DNA from 3 places in the Dermacoccus sp. Tok2021 genome. Region 1 is predicted to be linked to each of the others. Evidence: predicted binding sites of a transcription regulator. Region 1 holds the regulator's gene; each other region holds the start of a gene.
The links. The regulator LexA, encoded in region 1, represses DNA repair genes until DNA is damaged. The targets are predictions, from matches to a motif close to TCGAACANNTGTTCGA.

Region 2: a site for LexA is predicted at 2,221-2,236, ahead of K9D12_RS11670 (DUF6504 family protein). Genes of this name have one in related genera too.
Region 3: a site for LexA is predicted at 1,939-1,954, ahead of K9D12_RS06890 (HNH endonuclease signature motif containing protein). Genes of this name have one in related genera too.

The regions. Positions count from the first base shown of each region.
Region 1 is NZ_JAGTHU010000018.1:44,586-49,046, forward strand. It holds gene K9D12_RS11135 (vitamin B12-dependent ribonucleotide reductase) at 1-478, opposite strand, end outside; gene nrdR (transcriptional regulator NrdR) at 566-1,027, opposite strand; gene K9D12_RS11145 (LysM peptidoglycan-binding domain-containing protein) at 1,275-1,688, opposite strand; gene lexA (transcriptional repressor LexA) at 1,955-2,674, shown strand; gene K9D12_RS11155 (Sir2 family NAD-dependent protein deacetylase) at 2,688-3,527, opposite strand; gene K9D12_RS11160 (LysR family transcriptional regulator) at 3,597-4,461, shown strand, end outside.
Region 2 is NZ_JAGTHU010000020.1:37,221-41,681, reverse strand. It holds gene K9D12_RS11685 (LysM peptidoglycan-binding domain-containing protein) at 1-513, opposite strand, end outside; gene K9D12_RS11680 (Rv2175c family DNA-binding protein) at 635-1,009, shown strand; gene K9D12_RS11675 (polyprenyl synthetase family protein) at 1,032-2,120, opposite strand; gene K9D12_RS11670 (DUF6504 family protein) at 2,360-2,647, shown strand; gene K9D12_RS11665 (SAV_6107 family HEPN domain-containing protein) at 2,688-3,137, shown strand; gene K9D12_RS11660 (DNA polymerase III subunit alpha) at 3,143-4,461, shown strand, end outside.
Region 3 is NZ_JAGTHU010000009.1:31,324-35,784, forward strand. It holds gene K9D12_RS06880 (ABC transporter ATP-binding protein) at 1-1,078, shown strand, start outside; gene K9D12_RS06885 (CoA pyrophosphatase) at 1,083-1,694, opposite strand; gene K9D12_RS06890 (HNH endonuclease signature motif containing protein) at 1,964-2,998, shown strand; gene hisI (phosphoribosyl-AMP cyclohydrolase) at 3,174-3,638, shown strand; gene K9D12_RS06900 (anthranilate synthase component I) at 3,635-4,461, shown strand, end outside.

The DNA of each region.
Region 1 (4,461 bases):
CGGACAGGATGAAGCACGCGCTGACCTGCTGCGGGCTCGCCGTACCCACGTTGAACCACACCGGCGAGTTGAACGAGAAGACCTGGTGCAGCAAGGCGTACGTGAGCTCGTGCTCGAAGATCTCGGCGTCGGCGTCGGACGCGAAGTAGCCGTTGTCCTTGCCGGCCTTCGTGTACGTGAGCACGACGCGGTCGATGAGCTGCTTGAGCGACTTCTCGCGAGCGTCCGAACCCAGCGCGCCACGGAAGTACTTCGTCGTGACGATGGTGGAGGCGTTGAGCGACCAGAAGTCGGGGAACTCGACACCACGCTGCTCGAAGATCGTCTCGCCGGTCTTCCAGTTCTGCTGGACGACGTCACGCAGCTCCCAGGTCACCGCGTCGTAGGGGTGGACGCCCGGGGTGGTGAAGATCCGCTCGATCGTGACGCCGTTGTTCCGGCGACCCGACTTGGCTCGAGCCTTCGTGGTCTCGGTCATGACCGCATGCCTCCTGGCACTTCTCGTGGGTTTGGTGTGGTGTGTCGTGAAGTAGTGGGTGAGCCGGTGGAGCTCAGCCGGTGGAGCTCAGCCGGCGTCGCGCAGAGCGTGCCTGCGCAGGTCGGCGACGGCGTCCTCGAAGTCAGTCAGTGACTCGAAGGCCTGGTAGACGGACGCGAACCGCAGGTACGCGACGTGGTCGAGTTCGCGCAGCGGGCCGAGGATCTCGATGCCGACATCGTGGGCGTCGATCTCCGCAGCCCCCTTGGAGCGGATCGACTCCTCCACCTGCTGAGCGAGGACGGCGAGCTGATCGTCGGAAACCGGGCGGCCCTGGCAGGCCTTGCGCACGCCCGACATGACCTTGTCGCGAGAGAAGGGTTCGCTCACACCGGAGCGCTTGACGACCGTGAGGCTCGCGGTCTCGACGGTGGAGAAACGCTTGCCGCAGTCGGGGCACTGGCGGCGACGCTTGATGCAGGTGCCGTCCTCGGTCGAACGGGAGTCGACCACACGGGAGTCGGCGTTGCGGCAGAAGGGACAGTGCACGTGCCACGCCTCTCGATCGCAGGATTCCACCGCCTCGTGACGGTATGAACCCCAACACCGGCATCGCGGGAACTCTTCCGCAAACAACCACATGTTGGGGGCATTAGGGCGCCTGTGCCCTACATCTAGGAATCCTAGGTTGCGTTGGCGACCGCTCGCAACCGTGTCGGCAAACCCGGCGCACCAACCCCAGCAATGACGCGGAAAAGATGTGCGGCTCGCCCCAGCGACACGCCGAGGGGGCCGCTCAGCCTGCCGGAACGAGAATTCGCTGGCCGGCCTGAACGTGCATCGAGCTCATGTTGTTGGCCTCCTGGATGGCCACCACACCACGGTCGTTACGCAAGGACGGCAGCTCACGAGCGGCGATCTGAGAAAGGGTCTCCCCGTCCTTCACCGTGACCGACGTCGCGCCACCGGCAGGGTTAGCTTCGGCCACGGCCTTGGCCGCAAGGAGGCCACCGCCGACGAGAACCAGAAGCGCCAGAAGGGCAGCGAAGCGACGGCGAGCGAGAACGGCACGACGCGTCAACGGGGCGCGCCGCGTGCTACGACCACCCTCGAGGGAATCGACGACCGCAGGCCCCGACGGAACGAGGTGCAGGTGACGACGGGGGCTCGGCGCGACCGCCGGGACGTCCAGACTGGGCACAGCACTCATGTTCATTCCTCCTGACTCGGCGCGGATGCATCGAACATCCGTGCGATAGAACAACTGTACGACACAAACGTTCGAAAGCAAGGCCGTCGGCGGCGTGTTTCTCGTACATGTTTGCGAAAACTGTGTACGGTGGTGCCTACGTTGATCCCGAACGCTCACACCGAATCAGCGGCCACCGACAACCCCGGAATTCCGGGGAGAATCAGGGCTCCGCACCGAGGTCCGCGTCCGCGAGATCACTGTTTTCGTCGATGTGAGGAGACGCCATGGGTGAGGTCCACTCCATGAACAACCGCGCGAAGGGCAAACTGACCCCGCGCCAGCAGAAAGTGCTCACCGTCATCCGGCGCTCGGTCGACGAGCGCGGCTACCCGCCGAGCCTGCGCGAGATCGGTGAGGCCGTCGGGCTGACGAGCCCGAGCTCCGTCGCACACCAGCTCGCCACGCTCGAGCGCAAGGGTTACCTGCGTCGCGACCCCAACCGCCCTCGCGCCATGGAGGTCGTCTCCCCCGACGACGGCGCCGACACCCGCGGTTACCGCGGAGGCACCTCGGTGCGTGCAGCGTCCGAGAGCACGTACGACGAGACCGACTCGGGCAACGAGCGTCCGCAGGCCTCCTTCGTCCCCGTCGTCGGACGCATCGCCGCCGGCGGGCCGATCCTGGCCGAGCAGGCCGTCGAGGACGTGTTCCCCCTCCCCCGTCAGATCGTCGGTGACGGCGAACTGTTCCTGCTCAAGGTTGTCGGCGACTCGATGATCGAAGCCGCCATCTGCGACGGCGACTGGGTCGTCGTGCGCCAGCAGCCGGAGGCGTCCAACGGTGAGATCGTGGCGGCGCTGCTCGACGGCGAGGCCACCGTGAAGACGTTCAAGCGCACGAACGGCAAGACGTGGCTCCTGCCCGCGAACGAGAACTACGAGCCGATCGACGGCGACGAAGCCAGCATCATGGGCAAGGTCACGGCGGTGCTGCGCAGCGTCTGACTCTCGCCCACCCTCACGTCGTCGCGTTCGCCTCGGTCTGCACCTGCAGGCCGAGGCGTTCGCATGTCGCGGTGAGTGTGGCACCAAGCGGTTCGTGTAGCACGAGATCGGCGCGCTCCGAACCGCGCATGCTTCCCAGACCGACCAGGGCCACGGGCTTGCCCGCCTTGAGCGCCGCCGAGACGAACCGGAAGCCCGACATCACCTTGAGCGAACTTCCGAGAACGAGAACCGCCCGTGACAGTTCGAGCTGCGCGTAGCAGTGCTCAACCGTCGCGGTGGGCACGCTCTCGCCGAACATCACGACGTCGGGCTTGACGACGAGCGAACCACAGTGCGGACAGGCCACGAGAACGAACGCATCCTCTGCACTCCGGGCAACCTCGGCGTCTCCGTCGGCCAACAGGGCCACGTCGCGCGGGAGGTTCGGGTTGGCGTCGCGGATGCGCCCCTGGAACTCGGCTCGATCCGAGCGGCTGCCGCACTCGACGCACTGCACCGAGGAGAGCGAACCGTGCAGTTCGAGGGCGTCCGCTCCGGAGGCCGCATGAAGACCGTCGACGTTCTGCGTCACGAGGTGTTGCACGAGACCTGCGCGCTGCAAGGCTGCAACAGCGTGGTGGCCGCCGTTGGGCCGAGCCGCGGCGAAACGTTCCCACCCGACGGCGCTGCGAACCCAGTAGCGTCGGCGCGCGTCGTCCCCGCTGAGGAACTGCTGGAACGTCATGGGAACCGTTCGGCGGGTGCCGTCAGGCTTGCGGTAGTCGGGAATGCCCGACTCGGTCGAGAGACCCGCCCCGGTGAGCACGAACAGGTCGCCCTGCGCGACGAACTCCGCCAACTCTGCAGTCACAGGTGGCCCCTCTCATTCGACAATCGATAGAAACTACAACATCCGATAACGCCGGGTTATTCTCTACGGATGATCGACGCCGCCGGCCTTCGGGTCATGAAAGCCATTGCCCAGGAGGGTAGCTTCACCGCTGCCGCTGCTTCCCTGGGCTACTCCCAGCCTGCCGTGTCCCAGATGGTGCGCCGCTTGGAGGACAAGACGGGAACGGCTCTCGTCGAGCGCCTCGGACGTTCGGTGCGTCTGACCGAGGCGGGCCACGTGCTCGCCCGCACAGCCACTCCGGTGCTCGCCGCTCTCGAGGCGGCGGAGGGCGAAGTGGCCTCGATCGCCGGCCTGAGGGCGGGACGAGTGCGCCTCATGGCCTTCCCCTCGGCCTCGTCGACCGTCGTCCCACGAGCGCTGTCGCTCGTCAAGCAGCGCTACCCCGACGTTCAGGTCACCTTCGCGGAAGCGGAGCCGCCGGAGTCACTCGCGGCGCTTCGGGCGGGAGATTGCGATGTTGCAATCGCGTTCTCCTACGACGGCGACGAGATCGCGGCACACGCGGAGGATCTCGAGGGGCTCACCACGCTCGACCTGCTCGAGGACGAGGTGCGCCTCGCCGTGCCGGCCGATCACCCGTTTGCCGGAAGGGGCTCCGTGTCGATGGAGGAGCTCGAGTCCGCGTCGTGGATCGCCGGATGCCCGCGCTGCCGGGGCCACCTGCTCTCGCTCGCCACCTCGGCGGGTTACACCCCTGACGTCGCGTTCGAGACCGAGGACTACGTCACCGTGCTCGGACTCGTGGCCGAGGGGTTGGGCGTGGCCCTCATCCCGGAGCTCATCCTGCGTTCGACTCAGCACCCCCGCGTGGCCACCATCGCCATCGAGCCGGCGAGCCGTCGTTCGGTTCAGGCTGTCACCACGCCCGACCTCCAGCGTGTGCCGGCGGTCA
Region 2 (4,461 bases), on a different contig from region 1:
GATGACGCTTGCCAGGCTCGCGTGATGACGCTGGGCCAGCGTGTAGAGCGAGTCGCCCGGGCGCACGGTGACGCTCTTCGTGTGACGAACGGCCTTCTTCGTGGGCTTCTTCGCCGGCGCCTTCGCTGGCTTTGCTGCGGGCTTCTTGACCGGCTTCGCGCTCGTGGCCTTCGACGGCTTCTTGACGGGCTGCTTCTTGACGGGCTTCGTCGCCTTCGGGGCCGAGGCGGGGACCGGCACCTTGAGGACGGTGCCCGGCACGAGACGACGGAACTCGATCTTCGGGTTCGCCTTGACGATGGCCGCGACGCTCGAGGAGTGGGTTCGCGCGATGGCGTAGACCGAGTCCCCGGGGCGGATCGTGACGTTCTTGACCTTGCGGGTCGGCTTCTTCTTCGCAGCAGGGCTGCTCTTCGCGGCTCCCTTGACGAACTGCGCGTGAGCTCGGCCCGGCTGAACGTGCGCAGGCGGCGCCGCGTGCAGTGCGACGGGGACGTCGTAGGTGAGAGGCATGGCTCACACGCTAGGTGGTGACGTGGCTCGTCCTGCGAAGGCGCGCCCGAAGGGGTGAAGCTCGCCCCCGGTGCGCTGGCCGACATGCGGTAACGCGTTCCCGTCTGGCAATCTTGGGGTCGTGGATGACGCAACGCACACGGAACTCGAAGCACTTGTCGGTGACTGGCTCACCGTGCCCGACCTCGCCGAGGAGCTGGGCATGTCGCTGCGCCAGGTGCGTCAGATGATCGCCGATCGCGAGATCATCGCCGCGCGCGTGGGGGAGCGCAATGTCGTCGCGGTGCCGGCATCCTTCGTTCAGGACGGTGCGGTCGTCACGCCTCTCATGGGCACGGTGACGGTGCTCTCCGACGCGGGGTTCAGCGACGAGGAAGCGATTCGCTGGCTGTGCACGCCCGACGAGACCTTGCCGATCGACGGCGCCCCCATCGACATGCTGCGTGCGGGCCGCAAGGCCGAGGTGCGCAAGCGCGCCATGGAAGAGGCGTTCTGACGCTGCGCTGACGCGGGGCTGCTCAGCTGGAGCGAGCGGTGGTCGTCTCGATGAAGTCGTGCAGAGCGGTGAACGCTTCGGTCGGCATCGACTCGCGGAGCGACTCGAGCGCGGCGCGCGCTTCGTCGGCTCCCTGAGTGATGCGCTGCTCCACGGCGTCGACGGCGCCGGTGCTCATCGCGAGCGCGCGGAAACGCTCGATCTCGTCGGTGTCGAGGTCGTCGTGGCCGAAGCGGGTGTCGAAGAACGCGCGGTCGTCGGCGCAGAGGTCGTCGAGCAGGTGAGCGACGATGACGGTGCGCTTGCCTTCGCGCAGGTCGTCACCGGCCGGCTTGCCTGTCTGTGCCGGGTCGCCGAAGACGCCGAGCAGGTCGTCGCGCAGCTGGTAGGCCTCGCCGAGGGCGAGACCGTAGCGCGAGAGGGCTTCGAGAGTGGCGTCGTCGCCGCCGGCGCAGGTGGCACCGATGAGCAGGGGGTGCTCCATCGTGTACTTCGCGCTCTTGTACCGGATGACGCGCAGAGCGCGGGTGATGCGCTCGTCGGTGGCGAGCCCTTCCCAGTTCTGCACGGCCTCGAGGACGTCGAGGAACTGCCCGCCCATGAGCTGGGTGCGCATGAGGTCGAAGACCCGGCGTCCGCGAAGAACCTCGTCGGCGGATAGACCGCTCGTCGCGTACATCTCGTCGGCCCAGGTGAGGCACAGGTCGCCCGCGAGGATGGCGCCGGCCTCGCCGAAGCGGTCGGCGTCGCCGGTGAGGCCGCGCTCGCGGTGGGCGTTCGCCATGGCGCGGTGGGCAGCCGGCATGCCGCGGCGGGTGTCGCTCGCGTCCATGACGTCGTCGTGCAGCAGCGCGGCGGCCTGGAAGAGCTCCATCGACGCGCTGGCGCGCACGAGGTCGTCGCTGTCGGCGCCGCCGGCGGCGCGGTAGCCCCAGTAGAGGAACGACGCACGCACGCGCTTGCCGCCGGAGAGCAGGGAAGCGATGGCGTCGACCATGAGATCGGTTTCGTCGCCGAGGGGGGCGAGAACCTCGCGCTGGTGGGCGACTTCGGCGTCGACGGTGCGCTGGATGCGTTCGAGCAACTGCGATGCGTCCGCGGAGTTGGGCACGTCTCGATCCTTCCGGCAAGCGACTTCCACCGAGCCTACGCGGTCGCTCCGATTCCGCGGAATCTGGGGGTTGTCGCCGGGGCGTTCTAGTGTCACCATATCGAACATGAGTTCGAAAAAACGGGCTTGTGCTGTGCCGTTGTTCCGACGTTCGTTGCGTCGTCGCTCACCGTCACAGCCACAGCGAAACATCCGGCGGTGACGACGCAGTCGTCGCCCGAGTGAAGTGAGGTGGCGGGATGCGCGGATACGCCGAGAACGTCGAGGTGACGACAGCGGACACGGGGGAGGCGAGCGCGCCCGAGGCCTTCGTCTGGCGCGGGCGCCGGTATCGGGTCGCGGGGGTGCTCGAGAGCTGGCGTGAGGCAACGCCGTGGTGGCGCCTGCCGATGGGGGAGCAGGGCGTGTACGACGCCGAACGTCGGGTGTGGCGGGTCGAAGCGAGTGCGGGGGCGAGCCCGAGCCTCGGGGTGTTCGACCTGGCGCACGCGCGCTCCGGGTGGTCGCTCGAGCGGCTCAGTGACTGACGTGCAGGTTCGACGAAGTGTGCAGCGAGAGGGAGATGTCATGACGACGACGGCAATGGGTCCGGGTGCGCCCGCGGAAGCACTCACCGGTGATCTGTTCGACCTTCTGGGCCGTTCGCGCGCTGCCCTGATCGAGGCCTGCTCGGCCACGACGACGTCCGAGCGCTACGCGAGGGCCCAACTGGCTGCGTTGCGGGCGGCTGCCGCCCTTCTGGCTCAGGTGGCGCCGCGTTCGCTCGGTTCACGCCCGCGCAGTGCGTGGGAGGCGCTGGCTCGCCAGCGCCCGGAGTTCGGGGAGTGGGCGAGCTTCTTCACTGAGTGCGGTAAGCGCAGCGCCGTCGCCCAGGGTGGCGGTGCCGGAGTGAGTGTGCGGGAGGCCGACGACCTCGTCCGGCAGGCCCAGCTCTTCCTCGACACCGTGCTCGTCCATGTCGGTCTGCCTGCCGCCGACGCTTCGGCGCTGCGGCTCACCCCCGTCGCGGTGGGGTGAGGTCGGTGCAGTTCACCCACCTGCACGTCGCGTCGTCCTTCTCGCTGCGCTACGGCACCACACCGCCGAAGCGTCTCGTCGAGCGCGCACACGAGTTGGGCTACGAGCGTCTGGCGCTCACCGACCGTGACGGTCTCTACGGCGTGGTGAAGTTCGTCGAGGCCTGCCGTGATCACGACATCGACCCCGTCGTCGGCGTCGACCTGGCGCTCGAGCCACCGACGCCGGCCAACTCGTCCCGCCCGCGGCGCACCCCGGCGAAGGGCGGGGCAGCCGTCGACGACCGGGGGCCTCGTGTCACCGTTCTCGCCCGCGGCGCCGCGAGCGGGCTCGACAAGGGCGTCGGATGGGGGCAGCTGTGCCGTCTCGTCACGGATGCTCACCTCGTCGGGGAGCGCAGTGCCGCGCGCACGTCGCGTGAACGGATCGCGCGGTTCGTCACTGTCGAGGAGGTGGGCAGGGGTAACAGCGCCCCGGCGCTCACCGTGCTGCTCGGCCCGGCCTCCGACGTCGGGCAGGCGCTGCTCGCCGAACGTCCTGCCGCGGCGGAGCAGCTGCTCAAGCAGTGGCGTGCTGCGCTGCCGCACAGGGCGCTCGCAGTCGAGGTGGCCTGTCACGACGGGGCGCCGGGCACGCCGGCCAGCAGGCGGCACGCGCTCGACCTGTGGGCGCTGGCGCGTGCGTGCGGTGTGCCCGCGGTGCTCACCGGCTGGGTGAGGCACGCGGACGCCGACGAGGCCGTCACCGCCGATCTGCTCGACGCGGCGCGGCGCATGGTGGCGCTCGACCTGCGGCACCTCGACCGCACGAGCACGCGAGGGCATCTGCTCCCCGAGAGCGAGATGCTCGAGATCGCACGTGAACTCGCGCAGGCTGCGGGCGACGAGAGTGCGGCCCTCGAACTCGTCGGCGCGACGTCACGGTTGGCCGAGCTCTGCGTGCAGCATCCGTTCCACGACATCGGTATCGGTGCAGTTCATCTTCCGGAACCGGAGGTGCTCGACCTGGACGGCGTCGACCCCCAGCGCGCTCTGGCCGAGCGCTGCCGCGCCGCGCTGCCCGCTCGCTACGGCCACCTCTCGGCAACCGAGTACGCCGCCGTCGAAGAGCGACTCGACGACGAACTCGAGGTCGTGCGCCACCTCGGCTACCCGACCTACTTCCTCACGGTGGCCATCGTGTGCGATCTCATCCGTGACGCCGGTGTGCGCGTCGCTGCTCGCGGTTCGGGCGCGGGCAGCCTCATCAACTACCTGCTGGGCATCAGCGGGGTCGACCCGATCCGGCACCGCCTGCTCATGGAACGCTTCTGCACGCCGCTTCG
Region 3 (4,461 bases), on a different contig from region 1:
GCGCATGGACGATGCGATCGAGGCGCAGCGCAAGGCCGCCATCGGGGCGCAGATCCGTGCCGTGGGTGCGTTCGTGTCGGGCCAGGGCGTCTCCGGCGCCGCGCTCATCCTCGTCATCATCGCGGGTGCGTGGATGGGCGCCAACGGACACATGACGATCGGTGAGATCACCGCCTTCGTGTTCCTCACCAACCTCTTCACGCAGCCCGTTCAGACGGCCACCGAGGTCCTCAACGACCTGCAGAACGCTCTCGCGGGCTGGCGGCGTGTCATCGAGTTGCTCGACACGCCCCTCGAGGTCGTGCCGCCGGCGAAACCGCAGTCGTTGAGTGCCGGCGCCAAGTCGGTGCAGCTCGACCACGTCGACTTCGCCTACTCACCCGACGCCGACCTTGTGCTGCGCGACGTCGACGCGACGATCGCGCCGGGTACGAGCGTCGCCGTCGTCGGTGAGACGGGCTCGGGCAAGAGCACGCTCGCGAAACTACTGACGCGCCTGGTTGACCCCACGTCGGGTGTCGTGCGCGTCGGTGGACTCGACTTGCGCGACGTCGATGATGCGTCGCTGCGCGAGGCCGTGGCGTACCTGCCGCAGGAGGGTTTCCTCTTCACCGGCACGATCGCCGACAACGTGCGCTTCGCGCGCCCGGACCTCGACGACGCGGGCGTCGAGCGCGCCTTCGTCGGGATCGGGTGTGAGGACTGGCTCGCTCGTCAGCCCGAGGGCGTGCGCACTGAGGTGGGAGCTCGTGGATCGCGGCTCAGCGCGGGGGAGCGGCAGATCGTCGCGCTCGCGCGCACGTACGTGACGGACCCGGACGTGCTCATCCTCGACGAGGCCACCTCGAGTGTCGACCCGTCGACCGATGTTGCCGTCGGCCGGGCACTCGACGAGCTAATGCGCGGCCGGACGAGCGTCGTCATCGCCCACCGCCTCGCGACGGCCGAGAAGGCCGACGAGATCTGGGTCATGGACGCCGGACGGCTCGTCCAGCGCGGCTCGCACGTTGAACTCGTCGGCGCTGACGGACCCTACCGGCGGCTGCACGAAGGCTGGGTGGCCTCCCACGCGGAGTAGCGCGCTACTTCCAGGCGAACTTGGGCTGCTCGAAGTGGGCCACGCGCGTGCTGCGGCCGTGGAGAACGACTTCCCGGAACTGATGGAGGATCGCCGCCGTCGGCGCGTGGATCCAGTAGTCCTCGAAGGGCCACTGGAACACCGGCTCGCCCAGCCCACGCTGCTCGACGAACCGCGGTTCCGCGTCCAGTTGGGGGAGCGTGATCTCGTGGAGCACCGCAACCTCGGCCGGGTTGAGCACCACGTCGTCGAGTACATCGCCGGCCCAGACGACGAACGGGCGGATGAGATAGCCCGAGCGGGTCGCGAAGTCGTCGAGCCTGCCCAAGACTGCGTCGGCCGAAGCCGCGATGCCGAGTTCCTCGTGCAGTTCGCGGAGGGCAGCTTCCTGGGGCGTTTCGCCCGCGTCGATCCGGCCGCCCGGTAGGGCGAACTGACCGGCGTGGGCGCGGAGGCTGGGTGCTCGCTTCTCCATGAGAACGACCGGCTCGTCCGCCCTGTGGGCGATGACGACGCAAACCGCGGCCTCGCGCAGGGGGTTACCGGTGGCTTCACGAGGCTCGAAGTGGGAGAGCTGCTGCGCAATGTGCTGACGCAGGTCGTCGTCACGGGGCATGCGGGCGGCTCCTCTTCGGGTGACTCTGCTGGGTTCGGGCAGAACCCATCGTGGCGCATCGGGCGCTGGTTCGGGGCGCGCCATCGCCAGTGCGTCAGACACGCGCTTGGCCACTCCGGGAAACCGTGCACTAGTCCGCGGAACAGCGAGGCTCTGCGGCTAAGGGATGGGCGCTTGCGGGCGGTGATCCTGTAGTCAGCGGCACGTGGGTCAGGGCATTGGGTGCGCACGGACCTGACATGATTCGAACAAGTGTGCGATAATAGAGCATGGATCTGAGGTCGGTGACCGGTCGAGCGCGCTTCGCGACGGCCACGGTCATCTCGGACGAACTCGACCACATCGTCGAACCGGAAGCCCTGGCCCGCGTCACTGACCTGGTGGAGAAGTTCGGTGCGCACCGCATGGGCGGCAGTGCCGCGCGGCGGCACGTGCGGAAGCTCCTGCGTGCCCTGGGGCTCGATCGGGAGGCTGACGAAGTGCTGGCCGACCGCGAGAAGGGTGTGTGGTTCGAACCGCACCTCGACATCGACTCACTCACCGAGATGCGTGTCGTCCTCGACACGGGCGACGCGCTGGCGCTGCACGCCGTCATCGAGGCCCGCGCCGAACACCTGCGCGCCGGCTGGGGCGGAGGAGGGCTGCCGCCGTCGCGGGGTCGCTGTCGTGTCGATGCGCTGGTCGACCTGATGGTCAAGAACAGTTCGGTGCATGCTGCTTTCACGCTGCAAGTGCCGTTGGCCGCTGACTCGCCGCCCACTCAGTCCCTCCGGCGCGAGCAGTGCTCCACCATGCGTTTCGTCAGAGCGCTGCGTTCCTCACCAGGGGAGAGCTCTGCCTTCGCTGACGTCGACGTGCCAGGAATGGGTGCCGTGACAGGTGAGGCGCTCGCTCGGCTAGCCGCATCGATCGGAACGACGTTCGCGGTTCGCCTCACCCGCGATCTGGCTAACGGTCGCGTCGTGACAACCGGCACGCTGTCGCAGACGTACCGACCGCACGCCACAATGGCGGCCCTCGTCACCGATCGCGACGAGGTGTGCCGCTTCCCGTACTGCACGCGGCCCGGGGCATCTGCAGACCTCGACCACGTCATCCCGTTCGCCGAGGGCGGCGCAACCAGCGGGTCGAACCTCCAGAGCCTGTGCCGTCATCACCACCGCGCCAAGACGTTCGGCGGATACGCGGTGAGCATGGATGCCGAAGCCACATGCGAGTGGGAGTCGCCCACCGGCCGCCGCTGGCTGACCCGCCCCGGCGGAGCCACGGTGCCGCTGGAACCGCGCGCGGGCCGCGTCGCCTGAGCGTCGCTGTGGCGCAGCTGACGCAGTTCGGTTCACCTGACGCGTTTTGCGCCTGCTCAGACTGCGTCACGTGAACTAAATCGCATCATCTGCCCGCGTCGGCGCGGCGCCCTCACGCCCGCCCGGTGCCGCCAAGCACAGACGGGTTCTCGCTCCGGCACGTGCGGTTGGCACAATGGCACCCATGACTTCGACGCCCCTGCCCACCGAGATCGCCAAGCGGCTCAAGCGCGACGACTCGGGTCTCGTGGCCGCCATCGTCCAGGATGAGGCGAGTGGCGAGGTGCTCATGCTGGGCTGGATGGACGACGAGGCGCTGCGGCGCACGCTGAACGACGGGCGCGTCACCTTCTGGTCGCGCAGCCGTGGTGAGTACTGGCGCAAGGGCGACACGTCGGGGCATGCGCAGTACGTGAAGTCCGTCGCGCTCGACTGCGACGGTGACGCACTCCTCGTCCGCGTGGAGCAGATCGGTGCCGCCTGCCACACCGGCGCGCGCACCTGCTTCTTCACCGATCTGGACGCCACCGTCGGAGCTCCGACACACGCCACTGGCCCCGCCGCGGGCGCGATGTCGGAGATCGACCAGCACGACCTCAAGCCGACCCACGAGCAGCACCCCACGGAGGATCCCGCATGACGACGACGCCCAGCCTGGCCGCCGACCTCACCTGGGGCGCCACGTGGCCGAGCGCCGACGTCTTCACTCACCTCGCAACGGAACGCCGCGTCATTCCCGTCGTCCGACGCCTGCTCGCCGACGCCGAAACCCCGATCGGCGTCTACCGCAAGCTCGCGCGCGACGAGCCCGGCACGTTCCTCCTCGAATCCGCCGAGCACGGCGGCGTGTGGTCGCGCTACTCGTTCATCGGCGCCGCCAGCCGCGCCACGCTCACCGAGCGTGACGGCGAAGTCGTCTGGCTCGGCGACGTGCCCACCGGCCTTCCGACGAGCGGCCTCGCCGTCGACGCCCTGCGCGAGAGCCTCGAACTGCTCCACACCGAACGCATCCCCGGCTTGCCGCCCCTGACGAGTGGCCTCGTGGGCGCCATCGGCTACGACGCCGTGCGCCGCTGGGAGAGAATCGGCGACGATGCCGAGGACGCGCTGGGCATCCCCGAGGTGACGATGCTGCTCGCCACCGACCTGGCCGTCATGGACCACCAGGACGGCTCGCTCCTGCTCATCGCCAACGCGGTCAACTTCGACGGCCTCGACACCGGCGTCGAGGGCGCCTACGCGGACGCCGTTGCGCGCCTCGACGCCATGCAGCAGCGCCTCGGCGGCTCGGCACCCTCCACGGTCGCCGTGCCGCACACGCCCGAGCAGGACGTGCGCAGCACGCACACGCGCGAGCAGTTCCACGACATGGTCGAGGCCTGCAAGGAGGACATCCGCGCCGGCGAGGCGTTCCAGATCGTCGTCTCCCAGCGCTTCAGCGTCGACACCGACGCCGACGCGCT